2 regions of the Actinomyces viscosus genome follow, and region 2 is predicted to be linked to the other one. Evidence: riboswitches for the same ligand, from Rfam matches in the RefSeq annotation. Region 2 holds a riboswitch; the other holds the start of a gene.
The links. A riboswitch is a leader RNA that binds a small molecule or an ion and turns the genes downstream of it on or off. The one in region 2 is predicted to bind ZMP and ZTP.
Positions count from the first base shown of each region.

Region 1: it holds a riboswitch for ZMP and ZTP, as region 2 does, so the genes downstream of both, purH (bifunctional phosphoribosylaminoimidazolecarboxamide formyltransferase/IMP cyclohydrolase) here and glyA (serine hydroxymethyltransferase) in region 2, are expected to answer to the same signal.

Region 1 covers NZ_LR134477.1:1,553,734-1,561,220, reverse strand. Annotated here, with positions in the region: gene EL340_RS06720 (cell division protein PerM) at 1-173, shown strand, start outside; gene EL340_RS06715 (hypothetical protein) at 194-2,689, opposite strand; gene hchA (glyoxalase III HchA) at 2,829-3,701, opposite strand; ZMP/ZTP riboswitch at 3,984-4,073, shown strand; gene purH (bifunctional phosphoribosylaminoimidazolecarboxamide formyltransferase/IMP cyclohydrolase) at 4,099-5,928, shown strand; gene EL340_RS06695 (DUF3017 domain-containing protein) at 6,013-6,312, shown strand; gene EL340_RS06690 (dicarboxylate/amino acid:cation symporter) at 6,496-7,487, shown strand, end outside.
Region 2 covers NZ_LR134477.1:144,914-152,400, forward strand. Annotated here, with positions in the region: gene ureE (urease accessory protein UreE) at 1-191, opposite strand, end outside; gene ureC (urease subunit alpha) at 212-1,924, opposite strand; gene EL340_RS00695 (urease subunit beta) at 1,942-2,253, opposite strand; gene EL340_RS00700 (urease subunit gamma) at 2,250-2,564, opposite strand; gene ykgO (type B 50S ribosomal protein L36) at 2,852-2,974, opposite strand; gene EL340_RS00710 (type B 50S ribosomal protein L31) at 3,052-3,303, opposite strand; gene rpsN (30S ribosomal protein S14) at 3,352-3,657, opposite strand; gene rpmG (50S ribosomal protein L33) at 3,657-3,833, opposite strand; gene rpmB (50S ribosomal protein L28) at 3,830-4,069, opposite strand; gene EL340_RS00730 (GTP-binding protein) at 4,125-5,378, shown strand; ZMP/ZTP riboswitch at 5,437-5,522, shown strand; gene glyA (serine hydroxymethyltransferase) at 5,588-6,898, shown strand; gene EL340_RS00740 (bifunctional methylenetetrahydrofolate dehydrogenase/methenyltetrahydrofolate cyclohydrolase) at 6,895-7,487, shown strand, end outside.

The DNA of each region.
Region 1 (7,487 bases), 1.4 Mb from region 2:
CGGTGATCCTCGTCCTCGTGGAGGTCGGGGTCGGTCTGGCCGCCATGGCGGTCCTCGCCCACCCCTACACGCGCACCTGGGCCCGGGGCGCCCTGCCCGAGTCGATCCTGCCGGCCTCGCGCTCCCAGGAGCCGGCCGAGGCCGATCGCAGCGACGAGGAGGACGAGGCCTAGCGCCGTCGGATCCTTCAGGCTTAGCGGGCCGGGGCGTCCGCGCTGCTCAGGGCGCTGATCGCCGTGTCCACGCCGTCGATGAGCTCGGGCGTCACCGCGAGGCTGGCCGACCCGGCCCGATAGGTCATCCCGGGGATGGGGGTGTAGAGGACGTTCGCCTCCAGGCTCGCGCGTCCCTCCTTGAGGGCCTGCCACAGCTCGGGGGAGTCGTGGAAGAAGCGGGTGACGCGCTCGTCGGTGGCCAGGTGCTCCAGGACGTTGTCGGCCGACTTGTGCGCCGCCCGGCCCGGCAGCCGGCGAGGAGGAATGTCGGTCTCGTCGTCGTCATCGATGGTGGGGGCCGCCCCCTGGTACTCGACGACGACCAGCTGGGCCCCGTCGGGGGACAGCGCCAGGGCGTGGACCGGGCTGTCGACCGGCCGCTGGTCGATGGCGCTGCCGCGGAAGGCGTCGGTGATGCGGAAGCCCTCCAGGATGGCGAACTGCTCGCCGTTGCCGGTGTTGAGCCGGCGCGAGAGCCCGAGGATCTCGGCCTGCTGCTCGGCCACCGAGGCGGCCAGGTCGCGCATCTCGCCGACCACGCGCGAGTCGGCCCCGGAGTCGGCCAGCTCGGCGACGGTCTCATCGAGCCGGCTGGGCGCCAGGGCGTCCACACCGACGACGCCCAGGGACTCGGCGAGCTTCTGAAGACGCGCGATATCGGCCTCGACCGCCACCTGTCGCTTGGTGCGCGCCGTGAACAGCTCCTGGCTCTCGGAGAAGCTCTCGGCGACCCGGATCCGCCGGTTGACCGAGAGCTCGGCGGCCAGGTCCGTGCCGCCACCGGCCGGGCTGGCGCTCAGGGCCGAGCGCGGCATGTAGGTCGTCGCGAAGTCCAGCAGGCTCAAGGCCGCCTGGCCGGGGGTGAGAGTGACCAGGTAGCCCGCCAGGCTCCCGGACGACGGCGCCGTGCTGATGCGGCGCCCGGGTGCACCCAGGGTCAGGAGGAGTGAGAGGCTCAGGGCGGCCACGGCCAGGGCGCCGATCGCGTAGAGGAGCCCCTGGGTGCCGCTCAGGGCGCCCCACCACTGGGAGAACAGGCGCGGCAGCGCCGAGAGGAACAGGTCGTCCGCGGTCTCCTTGAGCCCGGGGGGCAGCTGCCAGACGGTGCGCACCTCGTAGATGCAGCACAGCAGGAACAGCACGACGCTGACCACGAGGATCCCCAGTCTGAAGCCCTGACGGGCGTTCGGCTCGGCCCCCGGCGTCGTGGCCTCCATGGCGTCCGCCCTGACGCCGCGCACCTGCTCGGCGGTGGCCCTCCCGGCCCGCATGGCGTAGAGGCGGCCCTGACGCAGGTCGCCGTAGGCGCCCCAGGTGACGGCCAAGTCTCCCCAGGTGAAGTTCGCCAGCGCCACCACCGAGACGATGAGGGCGCGCACGAACGGCGGCGCCTCGGTGAGGTTGGGGTAGCGGGGAGCCGGCGCCCCGGCCACCGTCCAGCCGTGCACGCCGGCGTAGGCGCGGCGGTGAGCATCCAGGAGCAGGCAGGCGGCCATGAGGATGACGGACAGCGGGATGGTGCTCAGACCCCCGCCGTTGATGCGCCACAGGAACATGAGCAGCGCCGGGAAGCCGCCGCCGGAGTCGCTCTGGCCGAGCTGCTGGGCGATCCGGGCGGTGTAGGTGGCGTGGTCGCTGACCGACTGCAGGATGACCACCGTCGGCAGGATCCAGGCCACGATCCGCAGCCACACGAGGTTCCTGGCCCCCTCGAAGGCCGGCGAGTCCTTGAGACGCCACAGCGTGATCGCCAAGGCCACCGCCATGGTGATGTTGGCGGTGCTCACCTGGTAGCTGACGGCCAGGACGTTGCTGTTCTCCTGGGTCATGGACCCCGAGGTCCACGGGTTGAAGGAGAAGGGCAGACGCCCGTTGCCCAGGACCGAGGAGAGCATGCTGCTGTTCTCAAGCGCCCGGATGCCGTCGTTGATGGCCGTCAGGCCGGCGCCGGCGGCGAAACCGAGCAGGGCCCAGTCGGAGGCGGCCAGGCGGCGCATCCGGCCCGGTGCCAGGAACACCACGAGGACCAGGGGCACCAGCGGGCTGAGCACCTCCAGGGCGACGGTCAGAGCGATACTCATCCCGTTGCCCATGACGGACAGTCCCGCCCGGGTGCGCACGGAGCTCATGATCATGGCCACGATGAGCGACCACACGGCGCCGACGCCGTACATGAGGACCACCGAGCGCCAGCTGATGGTCCGGGTACGCGACAGCAGGGTCACCACCATGAGGCACACGGCCATGAACGCCGCCGGCACGGCCGCGTAGGCCAGTCGCGGCACCATGACCAGGGCGGCGATGAGCAGGGGGATCATGAGGGCGTAGGCTCCGCGCACCACCAGGTTCAGAGCGCTGGATAACCCCGGGTGGCGGCTCCACCAGCGCCGGTAGGCGGAGGCGGCCTCCTGCCACCGCTCGGGAGGAACTCCGCGGTATACCGGTGTTGCTGCGATGTTGATGGGCGCAGTCATGCTGTGGACTGTATGACGTATCTAAAGCCGCTCGCAAGGAAACGGGCCGTTCGGTCGGCCGGTTCACCGGTGATGTCGCTGCCGGTGAACCGGCCGACCGAACGTTGAGTGAGCGCCGGGTGAGCGTCCAGCGAGTTCGTCAGGCGCTGTAGGTCCTGCCGGTCAGGGTCTCCACGGCGAGGCGGCCCAGGGCATTGGCCGCCAGGGGGCTGTCACCGGTGAGCAGGAGGCGGTCGCGGTGGACCTGGCCGCTCATACCATCGTTGACGATGGTCAGGCCCTGCTGCTTGAGACGCTCGCCCAGCATCCAGGTCAGCTGCCCGGGCAGGTAGCCGATCTCCACGTTGGCGCCCTTGTCCAGGGCGTCGGGGAAGACGCACAGCGAGTAGCCGGCGAAGTAGGAGGCCCCCTCCTCGTCGGTGGCGGCGCACAGGGCGGCCGGGCCGTGGCACAGGGTGATGACCGGGCGGTCGTTCTCCAGCGCCCACACCAGGGTGTCCTTGATGTCGGCGCTGTCCGGAACGCCGCCGCCCATGGCGCCGTGGCCGCCGGGGATGAACACCGCGGCGTACTCGGAGTCCTCACCGAGCTCGGTGGCGACGACGTCGGCCAGGCGCTTGGGGTGCTCCAGGGCGGGCAGCAGGCCCTCGTAGGCGGTCTTGACCGCCTCATCCTTGGCGGGGAACGCCCACATCTCGAACTTCGCCAGGTTGCCTGACAGCGTGGCCACCTCGACCTCGTAGCCGGCGGCCTGCAGGTGCATGAGGGGCAGCAGGGTCTCCACCGGGTGGTTGCCGGTGGAGAACAGCTTGCCGCCCTGCGTGGGCAGGTAGCGCTCGTCCACGGCGATGGCCAGGATCTTGCGGGGGCCGGAGGTGACCTGGGGCGCCCCGACGGCGCCGTCGAAGTCGGTCCTCGCCGGGACGTACTGCCCCAGCGAGTACTCGGAGGGGAAGAAGGCGTTGTGCTCGGCCCGGTCCGGGACGGAGGTCTTGGAGGCAGTCATACTCATCAACCTCTCCTCTAGTTGATCGGACTAAAATAGGAGTAAAGTAAAGGTAACTGATGGTGCAAGTGCGCGCTGGGTGGGCCCCGCCGGATTCTTCGAGAGCGATCAGCGGCGCCGGCGGCCCTGACGGATGGATAAGACGCGGATCCCTCCACCTGGAACCAGGCCCGGAATCGTCTCCAGAAACGCACCCGGAGCTGCCCTCGGAGCCACGCCCGGACACGAGTCCCGGGATCGCTGGGACCGCTGCGAGTCAGGCGCGTGAGCGGATCCACCCGATAGGATGGGGGCGGCCGCAACTGGCGAGGGTGGGGCACCACCGGGGAGTGGCCGAGGCCGTCCATGAACGGGACGTCGCCCGCCTGGGCGTCCCGCACCCTCACGCCGCACCAGGAGCGCCATGTCCCCGTCGTCGTCCTCCCAGTCATCTCAGCCGGACCAGACCGTCAGCCAGCCCGCCGCGGAGGCGGTTCCCACCACCCCCGTCCCCACCGAGGGCCTCGTCAGCCCCGACCGCCTCCCCGTGCGACGCGCCCTCGTCTCCGTCTACGACAAGACCGGCCTCGTCCCACTCGCTCACGCCCTGGCCGACGCCGGCGTCGAGATCGTCTCCACCGGCTCCACCGCCGCCACCATCGCCGCCGCCGGCCTGGCCGTCACCCCGGTGGAGGAGGTCACCGGCTTCCCCGAGTGCCTTGAGGGACGGGTCAAGACCCTCCACCCGGCCGTCCACGCAGGCATCCTCGCCGACCGCCGCAAGCCCGACCACCTCGACCAGCTCCAGGCCCTGGGAGTGACCCCCATCGACCTGGTCGTGGTCAACCTCTACCCCTTCAGCGACACCGTCGCCTCCGGCGCCCCCTTCGACGCCTGCGTCGAGCAGATCGACATCGGCGGGCCCACCATGGTGCGCGCCGCCGCCAAGAACCACCCCGCCGTCGCCGTCGTTACCAGCCCCGCGAGCTATGACGACGTCGCCGCCGCCGTACGCGAGGGCGGCTTCACCCTGGCCGCCCGACGCCGCCTGGCCGCCGAGGCCTTCGCCCACACCGCCGCCTACGACGCCGCCGTGTCCACCTGGCTGGCCGGGCAGGTCGAGGCCGACGCCGCCGGCGTGGCCGATGCCGAAGGCGACGGTTCCGGCGAGCCGGCCGCCCTGCCCGCCTACGTCGGCGCCGGCTACGAGCGCCTGGCGAGCCTGCGCTACGGGGAGAACCCCCACCAGCGCGCCGCCGTCTACCGCACCGCCGGGGCCGGCGGGGGAGTGGCCGGCGCCCGTCAGCTCCACGGCAAGGCCATGAGCTACAACAACTACACCGACACCGACGCCGCCGTGCGCGCCGCCTACGACCACGGAGACGCCGTGACGGTCGCCGTCGTCAAGCACGCCAACCCCTGCGGCATCGCCGTGTCCGCCGCCGGCGACGTCGCCGAGGCTCACCGCAAGGCCCACGCCTGCGACCCGGTCTCCGCCTACGGCGGCGTCATCGCCACCAACGCCACCGTCACCGCCGAGATGGCCCGCCAGATCAAGCCGATCTTCACCGAGGTCGTCGCCGCCCCCGCCTTCGACGACGAGGCCGTGGAGATCCTGTCCACCAAGAAGAACCTCCGCCTGCTCGTCGTCGAGCCCCCTCAGCGCGAGGGCTACGAGATCAAGCAGGTCTCCGGCGGCGCCGTCATCCAGGAGCGCGACGTCCTGAACGCCCCGGGCGACGACCCGGCGACCTGGACCCTGGCCGCCGGGCCCGCCGCCGACGACGCCCTGCTGGCCGAGCTCGCCTTCGCCTGGCGCTCGGTGCGCGCCGTGCGCTCCAACGCGGTCCTCCTGGCCCAGGACGGCGCCACCGTCGGGGTGGGCATGGGGCAGGTCAACCGCGTCGACTCCTGCAGGCTGGCCGTTGAGCGCGCCAACACCCTGGGCGCCCGCTCCACCGGCGACGCCGCGGCTGGCGGCTCCCAGAAGGAGAAGGGAGCCGTCGGCGGGGCCGACGCCGCCGAGGTCCTGGGCGAGGCGGGCAGCGCCGCCGTCCCGGAGCGCGCCCGCGGGGCCGTGGCCGCCTCCGACGCCTTCTTCCCCTTCGCCGACGGCCTCCAGGTCCTCATCGACGCCGGGGTGCGCGCCGTCGTCCAGCCCGGCGGGTCCATTCGCGACCAGGAGGTCATCGACGCCGCCCAGGCCGCCGGCGTCACCATGTACCTCACCGGCACCCGGCACTTCGCCCACTGACGACCGAGGCAGGGGGCACCGAGGCGGGGGATGGGGGAAGAAGGTCGTGGACCCGCGCCCTGGTGCGCCGATAGGCTCTCCACCGTGACTCACGACCCGCATCCCCGGCAGGCCGAGCACAAGGAGCCCTACCGCACCATCTGCGTCGTTCTCGTGGCCATCGGCCTGGCGGCGGTTCCCGCCATCGCGCTGCTGGGACACCGCCGTATCGCCGTCCTGTGGGCGGCCACCGGGATCCTGGCGCTGGCCATCGTCCGGATCCAGCGCCCCGACGGCACCTGGCTGGCGGCGCGCAGCCGCCTGTTCGACGTCGTCTTCGGCATCGGCCTGGCCGCCGTCCTGTTCCTCCTGTCCCCGTACGTCAACCTGCCCCACGTCCTGTGAGCGGCGGTCCCACACCACCGGCAGCGCTGATTTCTCCAGTCGTTCCGTTCACGCGACTGACTGTGATCTGATCCCTCAGAGTGCCCATTTCCTGGTCCCGGGCGGCGCCGCGACCGATCGGTATGGCACGCTGAGCCCATTGAAGACGTCTCGTCACCTCGTTTCGCACCCTGAAGGTCCCCTATGACAAGCACTCCCTCGGCCCCTCCATCGCTGGGCCACCGCCTCAGCCACAGCATCCTGACCTGGGTCATCGGCGCCATCCTGGCAGCCCTGATCCTGGGGTCGATCCGGGTCGGCGGCCACCCGATCATCCCCAAGGCGGTCGGCAACGTCTTCGCGACCTTCTCCGACCTGTTCAGCCAGTTCCTCAACTTCGCCATCCCGCTCATCATCATCGGCCTGGTGACCCCCGCCATCGCCGACCTGGGGCGCGGCGCCGGCAAGTGGCTCGGCATCACCACGGCCCTGGCCTACACCTCCACCCTCTTCGCCGGCTTCCTCACCTTCCTGGTGTGTGCCGCCACCTTCCCCCGCCTGCTCGCCGGGACCTCCCTGGCCGACGTCGCCAAGCCCGAGGGAGCGCTCAGCAGCTACTTCACCGTGGAGATGCCCCCGCCGGTGGAGGTCATGACCGCCCTGCTGCTCTCCTTCATCTTCGGCATCGGTCTGTCCCTGGTTCCCCGGGGAGTCCTGCGCAAGGGCTCCATCGAGTTCCGGGCCATCATCACCCGGCTCATCGAGCGGATGATCATCCCGCTGCTGCCGCTGCACATCTTCGGCATCTTCCTCAACCTCACCTACACGGGCGCGGCGGGCTCGGTCATGAAGGCGCTCCTGCGGGTCGTCGTCGTGGTCCTCATCCTCGAGGTCGTCATCCTGGCCATCCAGTTCGTCCTCGCCGGGATCATCGGGCGCCGCAACCCGCTCAAGGCCCTGCTCACCATGGTCCCGGCCTACCTGACGGCTCTGGGCACCTCGTCGTCGGCGGCCACGATCCCGGTCACCCTGCGCCAGACGCGGAAGAACGGCGTGTCCGACGCGGTGGCCTCCTTCACCATCCCCCTGTGCGCCACGATCCACCTGGCGGGGTCGACCTCGAAGATCTTCTCCTTCGCCTTCGCCATCGTCCTCACCCAGGACCTGCACGTGAGCACCGCCCAGTGGGTCGGCTT
Region 2 (7,487 bases):
ATGTCTCCCTCGCGCAGGTCCGGCGCGCCCGGCGCGAGCCGGATACCGAGTTCGGTGCCGTGGTCCGAGCGCACTCGTTGGATGCGTTTCGTGAGGTCGGCCAGGGGGAGGACCACGCTCTCAACGTGCACGTCCTCCAGGTCCTCGCCGGGCAGGTCGTGGATATTGCCTGAGATGGACTCGATAATCATGAAGGCTCCAGGATGAGTGGTCAGAAGAGGAAGTAGCGCTGGGCCATGGCGAGGACCTCGGCGGGCTCGCAGGTGACCTTCTCGCCGTCGACGGTGACCTCGTAGGTCTCGGGATCGACGGTGAGCGCCGGAGTGGCGTCGTTGAAGGCCATGTCCACCTTCGTCAGCCGCCTGACCCCGCGGGCCGGACAGACCTTCTTGCGCAGCCCCAGGCTCTGGGGCACTCCCGCATCGATGGCCGCCTGGGACATGAAGGTGATCGAGTTCGACGCCGGTGCCGCTCCGTGGCCGCCGAACATGGTGCGCATGAGCGTGGGCTCGGGGGTGGGGATCGAGGCGTTGGCGTCGCCCATGACCGCGGAGGCGATCTGACCCCCCTTGAGGATCAGAGACGGCTTGACCCCGAAGAAGGCGGGATCCCACAGCACCAGGTCGGCCCACTTGCCCACCTCCACGCTGCCCACGACCTCGGCGATCCCGTTGGCTCGGGCCGGGTTGATCGTGTACTTCGACACGTAGCGCTTGATGCGCAGGTTGTCGCCGTCCTCCGGGTCCCCGGCGAGCTTGCCGCGCGCCTTCTTCATCTGGTCGGCCACCTGCCAGGTGCGGATGATGACCTCACCGACGCGCCCCATGGCCTGGGAGTCCGACGACGTCATCGAGAACACGCCCAGGTCGTGCAGAACGTCCTCGGCCGCGATCGTCTCCGGGCGGATGCGCGAGTCCGCGAAGGCGACGTCCTCCGGGATGGCGGGGTTGAGGTGGTGGCACACCATGAGCATGTCGAGGTGCTCCTCAGCGGTGTTGCGCGTGAAGGGCAGCGTCGGGTTGGTCGAGGACGGCAGGATGTTGGGGTCCTGCGCCAGGGTGATGATGTCGGGGGCGTGGCCACCGCCGGCGCCCTCGGTGTGGAAGGTATGGATGACCCGTCCGCCGATCGCGCGGCGGGTGTCCTCGACGAAACCGCACTCGTTGAGCGTGTCAGTGTGGATGGCGACCTGCACGTCGAACTCGTCGGCGACCTTGAGCGCCTCGTCGATAACGGCGTGCGTGGCACCCCAGTCCTCGTGGATCTTGAAGCCGACCGCACCGGCGCGCAGCTGCTCGGCCAGAGGCTCCCGGGCCGAGGCGTGGCCCTTGCCCAGCAGGCCGATATTCATGGGGAAGTCCTCGACCGCCTGGAGCATACGGGCCAGGTTCCACGCCCCGGGAGTGATCGTGGTGGCGTTGGTGCCGTCGGCGGGTCCTGTCCCTCCTCCGATCATGGTGGTCACGCCCGAGGCCAGGGCGGTGGCGACCTGGGTGGGGGAGATGAAGTGAATATGGGAGTCGATGCCTCCGGCCGTCAGGATGCGGTGCTCGCCGGCGATCACCTCCGTGGAGGTGCCGATGACGATATCGACGTCGTCCATGATGTCCGGGTTGCCCGCGGCGCCGATAGCGCTGATGACGCCGTCGCGGATGGCGACGTCGGCCTTGTAGACCCCGGTGTGGTCGATGATGATCGCGTTGGTGATGACGGTGTCGGGGATGTCCTCGTCTCGCGTGCGCTGGCCGTTGTGGCCCATGCCGTCGCGGATGACCTTGCCGCCTCCGAAGACGGCCTCGTCGCCACGGTGGGTCAGGTCCCGCTCGATCTGGGCGAAGAGGCCGGTATCGGCCAGGCGGACGGCGTCCCCAGTGGTGGGGCCGTACAGAGCGGCGTGCTCCCGACGGCTGAGTTCCTTGCTCATGATGTGCTCCTGTGCTCTCAGCCCTGGACGGGGCCGTTCGTCTCGCCTGCCAGCCCGAAGACCCTTCGTGCTCCCGCCAGCGCCACCAGGTGGACTGGTCTGGAGTCGCCCGGCTCGAAGCGAACGGCGGTTCCGGCCGGAATGTCGAGGCGGAAACCGCGAGCGGCCTGTCGGTCGAAGGACAGTGCGGAGTTGACCTCGGCGAAGTGGAAGTGCGAACCGACCTGAATGGGACGGTCCCCGGTGTTGAGGACGTCGAGGGTGAGGGTGGGGCGACCCTCGTTGATGGTGATGGTGCCGCTCGCGAGCCGGTACTCTCCCGGGATCATGGCAGCCTCCTGCGAATCGGGTCGTGGACGGAGACGAGCTTGGTTCCGTCGGGGAAGGTCGCCTCCACCTGGACCGCGCGGATCATCTCCGGGACTCCCTCCATGACGTCGTCGTAGGTCAGCAGGGTGGTCCCGTAGGCCATGAGATCCGTGACTGTGCGCCCCTCTCGAGCTCCTTCGAGGATCTCAGCGGTGATGTACGCGACTGCCTCGGGGTGGTTGAGCCGGATCCCTCTGTCCTTGCGTCTTCGTGCCAGGTCTGCGGCGACGACGATGAGTAGCTTCTCCTGCTCACGCGGGGTGAGGTGCATCGGGACTCTCCCAGAGACGGTTCGGAGCGGGCGCATAAGCGCGAGCTTGTCCGCGTGTGACGGACGCTTATAGGCAACGCCTTACGTGTTACGTGAATATTTCCGGTTAGTTGGCGGTGAGGTTCACAGGTGCTTCCGCCTCATCGGTTTCCCGCGTCGTTGCAGGGTGAGGCTGATTGTGATTGAAGTGCCGCCATTCTTCGGCGACTGGGGTCGATGCTGAGGAAAGGAAGGGGCGGGATGCGCGTTGTCGCGCATCCCGCCCCTTGCGGAGGTGGACCTGGCCGTCAGCCCTGACGGGCCTTGAGACGGGGGTTCTTCTTATTGATGACGTAGGTGTGACCGCGGCGTCGGACCACCTTGGACCCCGGCTGCTTGGCCAGGGACCGGATCGAGGCGCGAACCTTCATGGGTGGTTCCTCTCCTTCCTTCTGTGTTGCGAGTGGACGTGGGGCACTGCGGCGGTGGGGCCGCCGTGCCTGCGGGGCTAGCGCGTGCGCTTGCCGTAGCGACGCTCGAACTTCTCCACCCGGCCGGCCGTGTCCAGGATCTTGCCCTGGCCGGTCCAGAACGGGTGCGAGGCGCTGGAGACCTCGACGTCGTAGACTGGGTAGGTGTTGCCATCCTCCCACTCGATGGTCTCCGACGACGTCAGGGTCGAGCGGGTCAGGAAGGCGAAGTCAGCGGACTTGTCGCGAAAGACGATGGGCTGGTAGCTGGGGTGGATCCCAGGGCGCATGGAAGCTCCTTGAACTGTGCGTGAGTGGTTGGGCGGCGGGCGGGATGGCTACCAGGAGGACTTGACGATGCCCGGAAGCTCACCGCGCAGCGCCATCTCGCGGAAACGCACCCGGGAGGTCCCGGTGACGCGCAGGTGTCCGCGCGGGCGCCCGTCCACCGCGTCGCGCCGCCGCAGGCGGGTGGGGGAGGCGTCCCGGGGCAGCGCGTGCAGCGCCGCCATCGCCTCATCGCGCTCGGCCTGGCTCAGGTGAGGGTTGACCGAGGCGCGCTTGAGCTCGGCCCGGCGCTCGGCGTAGCGCGCCACCACGTCCTGGCGCCTCAGCTCGGCGGCGATCTTGGACTTCTTGGCCATCAGCGCGACTCCTTGTACTCCACGTGCCGGCGCACCACCGGATCGAACTTGCGCAGCACCAGCCGGTCGGGGGTGTTGCGGCGGTTCTTGCGGGTGACGTACGTGTGGCCCGTCCCCGCGGTGGAGACCATCTTGATGATCGGCCGCAGGTCCTTGCCGCCCTTGGCTCCGCTCATGACAGCTTCTCCCCGCGGGCGAGCATCTGGGCCACGACGACGTCGATGCCCAGCTTGTCGATCGTGCGGATGCCCTTGGCGGACACCGTCAGGCGCACGGTGCGTCCCAGTGACGGCACCCAGTAGCGCTTGCGCTGCAGATTGGGGTTCCGGCGCCGGGGAGTGCGCTGGTGCGAGTGGGAGACGGACCGGCCGAAGACCGGCCGGGCTCCCGTGACTTGGCAGTAGGTGGTCATGACGAGCATGATATAATAATGATTCTCAATCTCGTCAACTCTGCTGGAGGACCACGTGATCGATCCCTCGGATGACCTCGCCGCCGACCTCTTCGACCGCCCCGACGACCAGACCGAAGCCGACCACCGGCACGCCCTGGCCGTCATCGGCGCCGTCGACCCCGCCCTGCTGGACCTGGTCGACCTCTCCCTGGCCGGCCAGGGCGCCGTCGTCATCCGCGCCGGTCTCCACTTCGGCGACGACGGCGATGAGGACGACGGTAACGACGGCGGTGACGACGGCGGTGACGACGACTTCGTCCGCCTCGTCAGCCACAGCTCGGCCGACGGATTCGACGACGACCCGGTCCGTCTCGACGTCCCCATGCCTCTGACCTGCCCCACCTGCTCCCTGCGCGAGGTGCTGGTTGCCGTCGCCGAGGACCGGGCGGCCCAGGACCCGGGCGGCACCACCGTCATCCTCCTGCCGGCGGCCATCGAGCTCGCCCACCTCCTGCCTCATCTGGCCGAGGACCTGACCGGCACCGAAGTGAGACTGGCCGGGGCCGCCCACGTCCTGGACGCCACCACCGCCTGCGACGAGCTCCTCGAGCACCGCCTGCTGACGGCCTTCCCCGGTGACTGCCGCTGCGCCGGCGCCGTCCACCTGGCCAACCTCGGCTACGCCGACGTCGTCCTGGCCCTGGGGCGCGACGAGGACCCCGCCGGGGCCGACCTCATCGAGCACCTGCGCCCCCACGACGCGCTGCTGCTCCCCGGCCTCGACGCGCCCCTCCTGGAGGCCCTCACCGGTCTCACGCACGACGTCCGCGCCTCCCTGAGCCGCATCCACCCGGCCACCACCAGCGCCTGGGGCGGCCCCGACGACCACGGCGTGTGGACCCTCGACCTCAGCGCCGCCCTGCCCTTCCACCCCGGACGTCTGCGGGCCCTCGTCGTCGACCTCGCCGGCCAGGGCCTGTGCGCCCGCGGCTGCTTCTGGCTGCCCAGCCGCCCCGGCCGGGTCTGCACCTGGGAGGTCGTCGGAGGCGCCCTCAGCGTCGGCGACGCCGGAACCTGGGCGGAGGTCCCGACCGGTCCGTCAGGCGACGTCGTCGGCGTCGGTGGCGGGATCGACGGCGGTGCCTCGGGCGAGCCCCGCTGTCACCTCGTGGTCACCGGCGTCGGGGACGAGGACATGCGCGAGCAGGTGCGGCGCGCCTTCGCCCGCATCCTCCTGCGCCCCGAGGAGATGGCCCAGGCCCTGGCCTGGATCGGCGCCGACGACGGTCTGAGCGACTGGTTCGGCCAGGGGAGCCCGGAGAGCTGACCGTTCGGTCCCGAGGCGGGAGACTCGTGTGACGCGGCCCCGGCCCGGCGCGATAGGCTATGCCCGTCGCGACTGGCGCCGGGTGGATCACCACCGGGGAGCGGCACGAACACGACTCCGGGGTCGCCCGCCTGGGCCACGGATCGCCCACCAGTGCGCGCACCTGAGCCGGCTACGTCGCAGCGTGCGCCCCACACCTGAGGAGAGACATGACCGCGCAAGCCGTCACCCCGTCCCTGAACCAGCCGCTGGCCGAGCTCGACCCCGATATCGCAGAGGTCCTCACCGGAGAGCTCGCCCGCCAGCGCGAGACCCTGGAGATGATCGCCTCGGAGAACTTCGTTCCCCGGGCCGTCCTGGAGTGCCAGGGCTCGGTCCTGACCAACAAGTACGCCGAGGGCTACCCCGGACGCCGCTACTACGGCGGCTGCGAGGTCGTCGACGTCGCCGAGTCCCTGGCCATCGAGCGCGCCAAGGCCGTCTTCGACGCCGAGTGGGCCAACGTCCAGCCCCACTCCGGTGCCCAGGCCAACGCCGCCGTCCTCCACGCCCTGGCCACCCCCGGTGACACCCTCCTGGGCCTGTCCCTGGCCCACGGCGGCCACCTCACCCACGGCATGAAGATCAACTTCTCCGGCAAGAACTACAACGCCACCGCCTACGGCGTGGACGAGACCACCATGCGCATCGAGATGGACCAGGTGCGCGAGGCCGCCCTGCGCGAGCGCCCCACGGTCATCATCGCCGGCTGGTCCGCCTACCCCCGCCACCTCGACTTCGCGGCCTTCCGCGCCATCGCCGACGAGGTCGGTGCCGCCCTGTGGGTGGACATGGCCCACTTCGCCGGGCTCGTGGCCGCGGGCCTGCACCCCAACCCCGTCCCGCACGCCGACGTCGTGTCCACCACCGTCCACAAGACCCTGGGCGGACCCCGCTCGGGCATGCTGCTGTCCAGCCGCGCCGAGCAGTGGGGCAAGAAGCTCAACTCCGCCGTCTTCCCCGGCCAGCAGGGCGGTCCCCTCATGCACGTCATCGCCGCCAAGGCCGTGGCCATGAAGATCGCCGGCACCGAGGAGTTCCGTGAGCGCCAGGAGCGCACCGTGCGCGGCGCCGCCATCATCGCCGAGCGCCTCGGGGCCGACGACGTGCGCGCGGCCGGCGTCAGCCTCGTCACCGGCGGCACCGACGTCCACCTGGTGCTGGTCGACCTGCGCGACTCCTCCCTGGACGGCCAGCAGGCCGAGGACCTCCTCCACACCGCAGGCATCACGGTCAACCGCAACGCCGTCCCCTTCGACCCGCGCCCCCCGCGCGTGACCTCCGGCCTGCGCATCGGCACCCCCGCCCTGGCCACCCGCGGCTTCGGTGACGCCGAGTTCACCGAGGTCGCCGACATCATCGCCGCCACCCTCATCCACGGCGCCGCCGGCACCGCCGACGACGAGACCCTGGCGGCCCTGCGCGGTCGCGTGCGCGCCCTGACCGACGCCTTCCCCCTCTACCCGGGGCTGGCCCAGTGAGGGCCCCCTGGGGAGGACCCGCCCGGGTCCTGGACGGCAAGGCCACGGCCGCCGCTCTCAAGGCCGAGCTCGCCGGCCGGGTGGCGGCGCTGCGCGAGCGCGGCGTCGTCCCCGGCCTGGGCACCGTCCTGGTGGGGGAGGACCCCGGCAGCGTCAAGTACGTGGCCGGCAAGCACTCCGACTGCGCCGAGGTCGGCATCGTCTCCATCCGTGAGGACCTGCCGGCCACCGCCACCCAGGCCGAGGTGGCCGCCGCCGTCGACCGCCTCAACGCCGACCCCGCCTGCACCGGCTACATCGTCCAGCTCCCGCTGCCGGCCGGCATTGACACCAACGCCATCCTGGAGCGCGTCGACCCGGCCAAGGACGCCGACGGCCTGCACCCCACCAACCTGGGGCGCCTGGTGCTGCGGGCCTCGGGGCCCATCGACTCACCCCTGCCCTGCACGCCGCGCGGCTGCATCGAGCTCATGGAGCGCCACGGCATCGACCTGGCCGGTCGCAACGTGTGCGTCGTCGGCCGCGGAGTCACGGTGGGCCGCTCCATCGGCCTGCTCCTGGGCCGCAAGGACGTCAACGCCACCGTCGA